Regions from separate parts of the Dickeya lacustris genome, predicted to be linked through region 1. Evidence: predicted binding sites of a transcription regulator. Region 1 holds the regulator's gene; each other region holds the start of a gene.
What was found. The regulator CRP, encoded in region 1, controls carbon source genes, mostly activating them, when cyclic AMP is high. The targets are predictions, from matches to a motif close to ATGTGANNNNNNTCACAT.
Positions count from the first base shown of each region.

Region 1 (3,144 bases):
ATTTTCCAGCAACTTAACCTGCGCGCCGCGCTGGTAGACGGCGACAGTTATCACCGCTATACCCGACCGGAAATGGATATGGCTATCCGTAAAGCGCGCGATGTGGGTCGTCATATCAGTTATTTTGGGCCGGAAGCCAATGACTTTAGCCAACTGGAGCAGGCATTTATCGATTACGGTCGCACCGGCACCGGCCAGACCCGCAAATACCTGCACACCTATGATGAGGCCATTCCCTACCATCAGGTGCCGGGAACATTTACGCCCTGGGAGCCGATGCCGCAGCCGACCGACCTGCTGTTTTATGAGGGGCTGCATGGCGGCGTTGTTACCGCCCAGCATAACGTCGCACAGCACGTTGACCTGCTGGTGGGGGTGGTGCCTATCGTCAATCTGGAGTGGATACAAAAACTGGTGCGTGACATCAACGAGCGCGGCCATTCGCGCGAAGCGGTGATGGACTCGGTGGTGCGCTCAATGGAGGATTACATCACCTATATCACCCCGCAGTTTTCCCGCACCCATATCAACTTTCAGCGTGTCCCGACGGTTGACACCTCGAATCCGTTTGCCGCCAAAGCCATTCCCTCAATGGATGAAAGCTTTGTGGTGATTCATTTTCAGGGGCTGGACAACATGGATTACCCCTATCTGCTGGCGATGCTACAGGGGTCGTTTATTTCACACATCAATACGCTGGTGGTGCCGGGCGGCAAAATGGGGCTGGCGATGGAGCTGATTATGACACCGCTGGTGCGGCGACTGATTACGGGTAATGGCCTTGCCTGACACGGTGCGACGGCGATGAAGCCGCCGCGAGCCGGTGCGTTAACCCTGCGCTACCACTTCATGGCTGTGCGTTATCTGCACCGCTTTTTCCAGCATCAGCGCCACCGAGCAGTATTTTTCCGCTGACAGCGACACCGCGCGCTCAACGGCTTTTTCCGATAGCGCGTTGCCCGTGACGATAAAGTGCAGATTGATAGCGGTGAACAGGCGCGGCGCCTCTTCACGCCGCTCGGCGCTCAAACGCACTTCGCAATCCGTTACGTCATGGCGACCTTTTTGCAGTATGGAGACCACATCAATGGCGCTACAGCTGCCCGCTGCCATCAGCACCATTTCCATCGGGCTGGGCGCTTTATCGCCTGAATTGCCATCCATCAGCACCTGATGACCGGATGCGGACTCACCTAAAAACGTCAATCCCTCAACCCACTTCACCCGAGCCTGCATAATTTTGCCCTCAATCAACTATTTTTGAAATTTTGCACCGCTCATGTACAAAAAAGCCTGATAATCAGAGCTTAATCATGCTGAAGCGAGACAACACGAGACACTACACTCAACCTGTGTTACAAACGGAGGACGTAAACCCGTGTGTGTCGGGCTGCTGCCTGACTGCCATCGGTTTACCGGCGTCATTGATAGACCGTCTCCGTATCATCCCTGACGTCATTCCGCCAGGACGGAATTTGAATTATAACTATGTTATCACGCCGTACAGGGAACTCTGAGCCCTGTGATTTGCGCAGTGAATTACAACAGAGGATAACAGCGAATGGTTCTCGGCAAACCGCAAACAGACCCGACTCTCGAATGGTTCCTTTCTCATTGTCACATTCACAAGTACCCATCGAAGAGCACTCTGATCCATCAGGGTGAAAAAGCAGAGACGCTTTACTACATCGTAAAAGGCTCGGTTGCCGTGCTGATTAAGGATGAAGAAGGCAAGGAAATGATTCTGTCTTATCTGAATCAGGGCGATTTTATCGGCGAGCTTGGCTTGTTTGAAGATGGGCAGGAGCGCAGTGCATGGGTTCGGGCAAAAACTGCCTGTGAAGTCGCTGAAATTTCCTACAAAAAATTCCGCCAGCTTATCCAGGTTAACCCGGATATTCTGATGCGCCTCTCCTCGCAGATGGCCCGTCGCCTGCAAGTCACCTCGCAGAAAGTCGGCAATCTGGCATTTTTGGATGTCACAGGGCGTATCGCACAGACCTTACTGAATCTGGCCAAACAACCGGATGCCATGACCCACCCGGATGGTATGCAGATCAAGATTACCCGTCAGGAGATAGGCCAGATAGTCGGCTGTTCCCGTGAAACTGTCGGTCGTATCCTGAAAATGCTGGAAGACCAGAATCTTATCTCCGCTCACGGTAAAACCATCGTGGTTTACGGCACGCGCTGATCGGGCGTCAGCCCGTTTTCCATCTGAACGGGTTTTTTAATATCAGCAAGGGCGGCCAATGGCCGCCCTGCTTATTTTGCGTATCGGTGAGTGTCGCGGGCGACGCGTTACGACCAGTATTTATTGATCTCGGTGCGCAGAGCCTCAGCCGTCGCTTTACCGCTCTCAGACGCCAGCGCACGGCCAGCAATAAAGGTCTTGGCGCTAATCCCCTCAAACAGATGAATATCCTGCGGCACAATACCGCCGGTAATTGACAGCTCCAGCCCCAACTCAGACAGCGCGCGCATCCGGCCAAGATCGTCATGCGTCCAGTTGACCCCGGCGAGCTCGGCATCGCGCGAGCGGTGATAAATCGCCTGCGTAATGCCCATATCGACCCACTGACGGGCATCATCAAGGTTCCAGTTGCCATACAGTTCAATCTGGATTTCCCCGCCAAACTCATCGGCCACTTTTTTGCAGGCCGCAATAGTGGCAACGTGCGCCGCCGCTGAAACGGTTATCCAGTTCGCCCCGGCAGAGAATGCCATGCGTGCCAAAATAGCGCCGCCATCGGTGGTTTTCATATCACACACAATAATGTGTTTGGGGTGGCGCTCACGCAGCGTGCGCACCGCCGTCATGCCTTCAGCAAAGGCCAGAATGGTGCCTACCTCAATGACTTCAACAAACCCGCTGACGCGGTCAGCAATCTCAATCGCTGTTGCCAGGTCAGTCGAGTCCAGGGCGATTTGCAGCATAGGTTTAGTCATAACTGATTCCTCTCCAAGAGTGAAAATAGTGAAATCACCGGATTGCGAGCGAGCGCGGCCCGTGGCCTGATGCCACTATTTATTTCAATGGTTCTCAATACACTATTTCAGGTCGCTGGCGCAGACCGTCGATGAATAAAAGCAATAAGGTTTAAACGTAATAAAGCTTAAAAATAATAAAGCCTGGAAATAAAT
Region 1 is NZ_CP114280.1:2,972,754-2,975,897, reverse strand. It holds gene O1Q98_RS13460 (phosphoribulokinase) at 1-789, shown strand, start outside; gene O1Q98_RS13455 (OsmC family protein) at 829-1,236, opposite strand; gene crp (cAMP-activated global transcriptional regulator CRP) at 1,562-2,194, shown strand; gene O1Q98_RS13445 (3-keto-L-gulonate-6-phosphate decarboxylase UlaD) at 2,302-2,949, opposite strand.

Region 2 (3,144 bases), 1.1 Mb from region 1:
AGCTTCATGGTGCGCTCAACGTTGCGCAACAGGCGACGTTCACGGTTTTCCACAAACAGCAACGCACGGCCAGCACGACCCGCACGACCAGTACGGCCGATACGGTGTACATAGGATTCTGCATCCATCGGGATGTCGTAGTTCACCACCAGGCTGATACGCTCAACATCCAGACCACGAGCGGCAACGTCGGTTGCGATCAGGATATCCAGACGGCCATCCTTCAGGCGTTCCAGCGTCTGCTCACGCAGCGCCTGGTTCATGTCACCGTTCAGCGCGGCGCTGTTATAACCGCTGCGCTCCAGCGCTTCGGCCACTTCCAGCGTGGCGTTTTTAGTCCGCACGAAGATGATCGCTGCATCAAAATCTTCCGCTTCCAGGAAACGGATCAGCGCTTCGTTCTTACGCATACCGTATACCGTCCAGTAGCTCTGGCTGATATCCGGGCGCGTGGTCACGCTAGACTGAATACGCACTTCCTGCGGATCGTTCATGAAACGACGCGTGATGCGGCGAATCGCTTCCGGCATGGTCGCAGAGAACAACGCGGTCTGATGTTCAGCCGGGATCTGCGCCATGATGTTTTCCACATCTTCAATAAAGCCCATACGCAACATTTCGTCGGCTTCATCCAGTACCAGACCACTCAGGTTAGAGAGATCCAGCGTACCGCGTTTCAGGTGATCCAGCAGACGGCCCGGCGTACCGACAACGATCTGCGGCCCCTGACGCAGGGCGCGTAACTGCACGTCATAACGCTGGCCGCCATATAAAGCCACCACGTTAACACCCTGCATGTGCTTGGAGAATTCGTTACAGGCTTCAGCAACCTGCACCGCCAGTTCACGGGTCGGTGCCAGCACCAGCATTTGCGGTGCTTTCAGGTCAGCCTTGATGTTATTCAACAACGGCAGAGAAAACGCCGCTGTTTTGCCGCTACCTGTCTGGGCCATACCCAGCACATCACGGCCATTCAATAAATGGGGAATACATTCCGCCTGAATCGGGGACGGTTTTTCATACCCCATGTCAGACAGTGCATTCAAAATAGGAGCAGACAGCCCCAAGCTAGCAAAAGAGGTTTCAAACTCTGCCATGTAAACTAAGCCTCACTTCAAAATGGCGGCCAGTCTACATAACTTGTCGAGAAAATACTCAATCATTTTCATTGAAAAGTGTGAACCGGCTCAAATTGGATTAAAAAGCGAACAACAAAGCCTCGCCCGCTAAGGCGATAAAGAAATCATCATGATCTCAGGCTGAAAGGTGTTCGTCAGCTATTGCTGGTCCGATCCTGATAGGTCGTCTTGCTCTTGGCCTAACTGCGCCAATTCCAACAATGCATAGCGGTGCTCAACAAAATTGTGAACATTGTTAGCAACCGTCAGCTTGAACAACGCCTCGGCGGTGTTCTTGTCCCCCAGACTTAGGTAGTGCTTACCTAAATAGAAGTCAGTTTCACTGAGATGCTCGGCGAGCGAAGTGTTATCCTTAGCTTCTTCCTGAATCCGCTGCATCAAGGTTTTCTCGTTGATGTAGCCCAGGTAGAATTCGACAATCGTCCATCCCCACACACCTTTCTTTGCCCCCTCGTAGCGTTCTTTTAACGCCGATTTGGCCTTCTCGGGATTGATTTCTCTCTCCACCAGATAAAGCCACAGGGAACGGAAAGGATCATTAGGATCGTCGCGATAAAACGCTAGCAGATCATCCTGCGCCAACAGGTAGCGACCGCCGTAGTACAAAGCGATGCCCCGATTCAAACGCGCATAATTGTAAGTTGGATCAAGCTCTAATACAGAATCAAACGCTTCATAGGCAGCATCAAAATTGCCTGCCTGCGTCAAATAAATGCCGAGATAATTAAATACCTCCGGCATATCAGGGCGGATAGAGAGCGCTTGTGAAAAATCATTTCGCGCCAATGCCCGCAACCCGAGGCTATCATACAGCACTCCGCGCTCATATAACAGCTGTGCCCGCTCATCGGGAGTAATTGCCCGGCTCGCCAGAATTTGTTCCATGCGTGCCAGAATGACTTCCTGTTGCAACGTAGGCTGCAACGGGACGGCCAGCAATGCATCTTTGCGCCAATCCGTGTTGCTGCATCCTGCCAGCATGATTGCTGTCGCAACATAACACCAGCGCAAGAAAGGCTTCATTTCCCACTCCCGAAGACAAACATTGGATGAACATCCTGTCCCCGACTGCTCAGTATAAGGATATCCGTTCCTTATAATACACGCAGCTCCTTCACTCTGTAAGGAGCTGCCAATCGATTATCCGTTATTATTCTTCACTGGAAACCGGAACAGTTTCCTGAGATTGAGCAGTTGCTTCTTTTATGCTCAAACGGACGCGACCCTGACGGTCTACTTCCAGCACTTTGACCGGTACTTCCTGGCCCATCTGTAAGTAGTCAGTCACTTTCTCAATACGCTTGTCGGCGATTTGAGAAATGTGTACCAGCCCTTCTTTGCCGCCGCCAATCGCTACAAATGCACCGAAATCAACAATGCGGGTCACTTTACCTTGGTAAATACGACCCACTTCGATTTCAGCGGTAATTTCTTCGATACGACGAATGGCCAAACGGGCTTTATCGCCATCAGTAGACGCAATCTTCACTGTACCGTCATCTTCAATCTCGATGGTGGTGCCAGTTTCTTCGGTCAGCGCACGGATAACCGAGCCACCTTTACCGATGACGTCTTTGATCTTGTCAGTGCTGATCTTGATGGTGTGAATACGCGGTGCGAATTCGGAGATTTCACCACGCGGCGTACTGATAGCCTGTTCCATCACGCCAAGGATGTGCAGACGCGCACCTTTTGCCTGATTCAGCGCTACCTGCATGATTTCGCGGGTAATACCTTCGATTTTGATGTCCATCTGCAACGCAGTGACACCTTCACGGCTACCGGCAACTTTAAAGTCCATATCGCCGAGGTGGTCTTCATCACCGAGGATGTCAGACAGCACAACGTAGTTGTCGCCTTCTTTCACCAGGCCCATCGCAATACCCGCGACAGCGGCTTTAATCGGCACGCCCGCATCCATCAGCGCCAGCGATGCGCCGCACACGGAGGCCATAGAAGAAGAACCGTTGGATTCGGTAATTTCAGATACCACACGTACGGTGTA
Region 2 is NZ_CP114280.1:1,865,968-1,869,111, forward strand. It holds gene O1Q98_RS08410 (DEAD/DEAH family ATP-dependent RNA helicase) at 1-1,097, opposite strand, end outside; gene yrbN (protein YrbN) at 1,110-1,169, opposite strand; gene nlpI (lipoprotein NlpI) at 1,278-2,162, opposite strand; partial or broken gene pnp (polyribonucleotide nucleotidyltransferase) at 2,290-3,144, opposite strand, start outside.
Region 2: a site for CRP is predicted at 1,176-1,193, ahead of yrbN (protein YrbN). Genes of this name have one in related genera too.

Region 3 (3,144 bases), 1.5 Mb from region 1:
ATACGCGATGGACGCTATCAGGGCGCGCCCTGGCAACCCCGCTCACCCGCCTATTCGGTACAACAAGGCATCGCGCTGGTGCCAGAGGAGCGCCGCAAAGAAGGGGTTTTTATTGACGAATCCGTCACCATGAACCTCAGCATCAGCGCCAGCGACAGTTTCTCCCGCTACGGTGTCTTTCGCCACGTCCAGGCGTTGGCATGGGCAAAGCAGCTTATTGCGCGTCTGGCGATTCGCGTCAGCGGGCCGCAGCAACACGTGCGGCGTTTGTCTGGCGGTAATCAGCAAAAAGTGGCGATTGGTAAATGGCTGCGAAACGACACCGAGGTCTTGATTCTTGACGAACCCACCAAAGGGGTTGATATCAAAGCCAAACAGGATTTATTCACGTTGATAGATACGCTGGCGCGCCAGGGTAAAGGCATTATTTATGCCTCCGGTGAATTTTCCGAGCTGGTCGGGCTGTGCGATCGCATCTGTGTGTTGTGGGATGGGCGCATCGTGGCCGAACTCGATGGTGCCCGCGCCGATGAAGAAACCTTATTACTTTACTCAACCGGAGGAACGCCCTCGTGAGTCAGCCACGTGTATCCGACCGCCCCGCTAATCGGGCAATCCCTTTTCACCATCGTCTGTTTGAGTTGTTCTACAAGTGGGGCATGCTTATTACCGTGGTGGCGCTGATAGCGCTGTTCGGGCTGGCGTCAGACAATTTTCTCGACCCGAATAACATCATTAACATTTTACGTTCAATCGCGATTGTCACCGTCATCGCTATCGCGGTTTCGCTGTCGTTGTCCGTGGGCGGATTTGATTTGTCGGTCGGCTCGACGGCATCGCTGGCAAACGCACTGGTGATTTCCCTGTTTGTCTGGCACGGTATGGGGCCGTTCGGCGCCATCTCCCTGACGCTGTTACTCTGTTTGCTTGTCGGGTTGTTCAACGCCTTTCTGATTGTTGTATTACGTATTCCCGATATGCTCGCCACCCTCGCCAGCTTGTTTGTGATTCAGGGTGTCGCCATGACTTACAGTTACGGCGGCTCTATCACCCAAAATATGTTACTACCCAGTGGTGAGATGGCTGAAGGCGTGATTCCCGAGGTGTTCGCCACCCTCGGCCAGGTGCCGGTTATTGTGGTGATTATGCTGGTTGTCACACTCGTTGTGCAGCTCGGTATGTCGCTGACCCAACACGGCAGACGGATGTACGCCATCGGCGGCAACCCGGAGGCGGCAAGGCTTGCGGGTATTCGTACGGCGCGTTATCGGGTACTGGCTTATCTGCTCTCGTCACTGTTGGCAGGGCTTGGCGGGATTTTACTGGCCTCCCGTATCGGCTCGTCACAAGTCAATGCTGGCAGCGGCTATCTGATGGACGCCGTCGCCGCTGCTTACATCGGCTTTTCACTTGCCGGTTCCGGTAAACCCAATGCCCTTGGCACACTGGTCGGCGCGGTTATCCTTGGCGTACTGCAAAATGGGCTGGTCATGCTCTCTGTGCCCTACTACGCCATGGATATCATCAAAGGAATGGTATTGGCATTAGCACTGGCGATGACCTATTTCCACAAGCGCGGCTAGTCCGCGCTGACAACCCCCATGTAATACGCGCACATAATAGTCACGCGTGTCATCATAGGTGTGCGGCCTGTGGCGAAACAAACAGAGGCCGCTGTGATAACCTCGCCACGCGGGTATTGCCATCACACATACCGGGTAAACATCATCCACCCGCGCACAAAAAAACCGCGCTGCAAATGTGATCCGAATCGCATTATGACTCGCCATTGTCTACAATAAGGCGTTCGTTATTTGTCATATCTGACTGGAATCTGACCATGACTTCCGCTTCTCCCTCACGTACAACGGCCTGGTTGCGCGTGGTAACGCTGGCCGTCGCCGCGTTTATTTTTAACACGACCGAGTTTATCCCGGTTGGCCTGCTTAGTGACATCGCCGCCACGTTTACCATGAAAACCGAAGATGTCGGGCTGATGATCACCATTTATGCCTGGATAGTGGCGGTGGCGTCGCTGATTTGCATGTTGCTAACCAGCGCAATTGAGCGGCGCAAACTGTTAATCGGCTTATTTTGCCTGTTCATCGCCAGCCATTTGCTCTCTGCCGTGGCCTGGAATTTTAGTGTGCTGGTGCTCTCGCGGGCCGGCGTCGCGCTGGCCCATTCTGTGTTCTGGTCTATCACGGCATCACTGGCCATTCGCCTTGCGCCTCCCGGCAAACGGGCGCAAGCGCTGGGATTAATTGCCACCGGATCGTCACTGGCGATGGTGCTGGGTTTACCGTTAGGCCGCATAATCGGCCAATATCTGGGCTGGCGTATTACCTTTTTGACGATTGCCGCAGGCGCAACCGTCGCCCTGGTGTTACTTGCCCGGCTGTTACCGCGCTTACCCAGTGAGCACTCCGGCTCGCTCGCCAGTGTGCCGAAATTATTTCGCCGCCCGGCGCTGGTTGGCGCTTATCTGCTTACGGTTGTGGTGGTCAGCGCCCATTTTACCGCCTACAGCTATATTGAACCGTTTATTCAAACCGTCGCCAGGCTACCGGAAAACTTTACCACTCTTATTCTGCTGCTATTTGGCTGTGCCGGTATTGCCGGTAGCATGCTCTATAGCCGTTATAGCGAGCGTTTCCCTGTCGGCTTTCTGCTCATCGCACTGCTGTTGCTGTTTCTGTGCCTGACGCTGCTGATGCCGCTTGCGGCCTATCCGTTTGGCTTAACGCTATTGTGCCTGGTATGGGGCCTCGCCATGATGGCATTTGGGCTCGCGATGCAAGCCAAAGTGCTGTCACTGGCTCCTGATGCCAGTGATATCGCCATGTCGATTTTCTCCGGCCTGTTTAATCTCGGTATTGGCGCGGGCGCGCTGATGGGCAGCCAGATCAGCTTGCACTTAGGCATGGCGAATATCGGTTATGTCGGCGCGCCATTGGTGCTGTTGGCTCTGCTGGCCATGATGCTCACCGTTTATCGCAGCGCACGTCTGGTACATTCACGTATCTAACATTCACGTGTCTAACATTCGTGTGTCTAACACGCCACGGCTGAGATAAATGAGATAACGGAACCCCCAGCCTAACTGGGGGTTTTCTATAGGCAAAAAAGCCAGCGGCATTGCGC
Region 3 is NZ_CP114280.1:97,105-100,248, reverse strand. It holds gene O1Q98_RS00450 (sugar ABC transporter ATP-binding protein) at 1-576, shown strand, start outside; gene O1Q98_RS00445 (ABC transporter permease) at 660-1,583, shown strand; gene O1Q98_RS00440 (sugar transporter) at 1,841-3,028, shown strand.
Region 3: a site for CRP is predicted at 1,760-1,777, ahead of O1Q98_RS00440 (sugar transporter). Genes of this name have one in related genera too.

Region 4 (3,144 bases), 960 kb from region 1:
TGCAACTGGCAGAAATCCTCCAGGCGAAAGGGGTGCGCGATACTGGCGCGCAATGCATTCATCAGCAGGTCGAGCTGCTGGGCATCAGCCAGTTCGGTGCTGTCTGGCGCATAGCGATAACGCAGCGCCAACAGCGCAATTTGCAACAACAGCACTTCACTGAGTTGCAAAGAGAGCGGATCGGACTTCATGCACTCCTGCGCCAGGTTTTCGACCTTTTCACGCAGCATTTCCATGCTATGGGTGGCAAGCCGCCAATAACGCTGCGACTGCGGCACGTCAGCGCCGGGTAGCAGATGCTGCCAGTCCGTCGGCAAGGTTAAGCGCTCACGAATGTAGAGGATGTTATCGAGCTCCAAATCGTGTACCGATTCGTAGCTATGGCGATCGCGTGCGGAAACATAAAACAGATCGCCGCAGGTAATACGATAGGGCACATCATTCCACAGATGCAGCCCGTTACCGCGCCAGACTATCACAAGCTCGTCAAAGTCATGATGATGCAGCCCAAAAGCAGGCTGCGGGCTGCGTTCTGCAACCGTTACTCTTGTTTTATCGGTAAGAAAATAATCTTCCGTCAGTAATTTCAACCCACGCGATGTCAAGGCGCATACACCTATTGCTCAGTTGCCTATTGCTCAGTCGTTACCCGTATGCGCCTTGGGGTATATCACATCCGTTGGCGCAATGCTTTGGGAGCCAGCGAAAAGGCTTTACGAAACTGGGTAGAGAAGTGATTACTATCACTAAAACCGCAGTCATGGGCAATAGTCGTGATGGAATCATCACTCTGTTGCAGGCGACGGCGCGCTTCCAGCAACCGTAACCGGTTGAGATAGCGCTGGGGCGTCATCCCGGTGTGTTGCTTCAACTGCCGGTGCAGCGTGCGTAGCGAGAGCGAAAAGCGCTCTGCCATCCCTTCCCAGTCAACATCGTCGCAGAAATTATGCTGTAACCAACCCAGCAGCGCCTGAATGCCTTGTTGTTCGCTACCATCAGCCTCGGTGCGAAAGCATTTTTGCCTCAGCAGCACCAGAATTTGTAAGAACAGGCTTTCACTGGTCGCCACATTTTCTGCCTTATCACTCGCTGACAGCGCTGCCAATTGCATAATCAACTGTTTAACCTGCTGTTGCGTGGCGCTGTTGACCTGCCACTGACCCAGCCATTCGCCATTCGGCCCGTAAGGTAAAAACGGGGCGATATCTGACAGGAAACGAAAACCACGCGGCGAACGGTACAAAACATTGGTCAAGTGCAGCGACTCCACCTGTTCAAACAAATGGCGATCGTTGTCACGCACAAAAAACACCGCGCCGCTGCATAACGCAAATGGCTGGTCATTAAAAACATGCACCCCGGCACCCTGTTCAACCAGCACGATTTCCCAAAAATCGTGATAGTGCTCAGGGAAGGCACCTTGTGGCATACGCGGTTCCACCGCTACCGTCGCTGCCTGTGAAGCAAAAAACTCATCGCCATGAAGTTGTGCCATGTCGCCTTCCCCCTGTTCCTGTCCTGCCACATTTATCTGCGAATATCACCTGGCAGGATAGTAGTCAGAAGGCGTGCTCCCGCGCCTTAAAATAGCGCCGCGCAATTGCCGCTGCGAGGTCATTTTTTCAAGATTGCACCGCTAAATCGCTGAAATGCGGGCAGGATCACAGGCACAAAAACAAAGCATAACGCCCGTCTCCCGGCGCTTATCCGACCAAACTGTGAAGTGCTTCACAGTCAACTTTGCCATTTTGCCAACCCGTTTTTACAGATGGCACTCACCAAAAGGTCATCCCGCTTTATCTTTTCTACACTGAGCTCACAGTCATAACGTGTCCGGGCAAGGGCACTCTTACGCACTATCACGCACTATCACGGGAGAACGGCATGGCTTTCAGGCATTGTGTAGCGATTGACCTCGGCGCATCCAGCGGACGAGTGATGCTGGCCACGCTGGATACCGACACCCGGCGTCTGACGCTGGAAGAGGTACACCGTTTCAGTAATGCATTGCGGTTATGGCAAGGCCACCACCTGTGGGATCTGGATGAACTGGAGCGCCAGATTCGCTATGGATTACATCGGGTTGATGCGCGCGGCATCCAGCTCACCAGTATCGGCATTGATAGCTGGGGCGTTGACATGGTGCCGTTGGATGCGAATGGCAAGCGAGTCGGCCTGCCTTATGCGTACCGCGATCACCGTACCGATGGACAGATGGCGCAAGTTATCGCCGAGCTTGGGCGCGAGCGGCTCTACCAACAGACCGGCATCCAGTTTTTGCCGTTCAATACGCTGTATCAGCTGCGGGCCCTGCGCCAGCAAAACCCGGCTGACTGGGCACAAATCGCCCATCTGTTAATGATCCCTGACTATTTCCAGTACCGGCTAACCGGGCAAATGGCATGGCGAATACACCAACGCCAGCACCACACAATTGCTGAACCTGACCAGCGGTAACTGGGATAGCAACCTACTTGATTACCTCGGCATACCACCGCAATGGCTGGCTTCCCCTCAACAACCCGGCCATCAGGTCGGCCAGTGGACGGCCCCCAGCGGCCGCACGGTGCCGGTCGTCACCGTAGCCACCCACGATACCGCCAGCGCAGTGGTTGCCGCCCCGCTACAGGATAGCGACAGCGCTTATCTCAGCTCTGGCACCTGGTCACTCATCGGGATGGAAAGCCCGCAGCCGCTGACCAGCCGCGCGGCGCTGGCGGCTAACATCACCAATGAAGGCGGCGTGGCCGGAAACTATCGGGTGTTGAAAAACATCATGGGGATGTGGTTGTTGCAGCGCGTTTGCCAGGAACAACATGTCACCGATTTACCTGCGCTACTGCGGGATGTGGCGCAGCAACCGGCCTTTCTAAGCCTGATTAACCCTAATGACGCACGCCTGATTAAACCCGGAATCAATGAGTGTGGCGCTGCGCACGCTTTGCCGCGAACAGGGGCAACCGGTTCCCGACAGCACCGCCGCGCTCGCGCGCTGCATTCTCGACAGTCTGGCGCTCTCCTACCGTCAGGGCCTGATGACATTAGGGCAATTGCGCGGTCGCGCTTTTGAGCGGCTGCACATCGTTGGCGGCGGCAGCTGTAATACGCTGCTCAACCAGCTGTGCGCCGACGTCTGCCAGATAC
Region 4 is NZ_CP114280.1:2,017,194-2,020,337, forward strand. It holds gene rhaR (HTH-type transcriptional activator RhaR) at 1-605, opposite strand, end outside; gene rhaS (HTH-type transcriptional activator RhaS) at 671-1,495, opposite strand; partial or broken gene rhaB (rhamnulokinase) at 1,885-3,144, shown strand, end outside.
Region 4: a site for CRP is predicted at 1,650-1,667, ahead of rhaS (HTH-type transcriptional activator RhaS). Genes of this name have one in related genera too.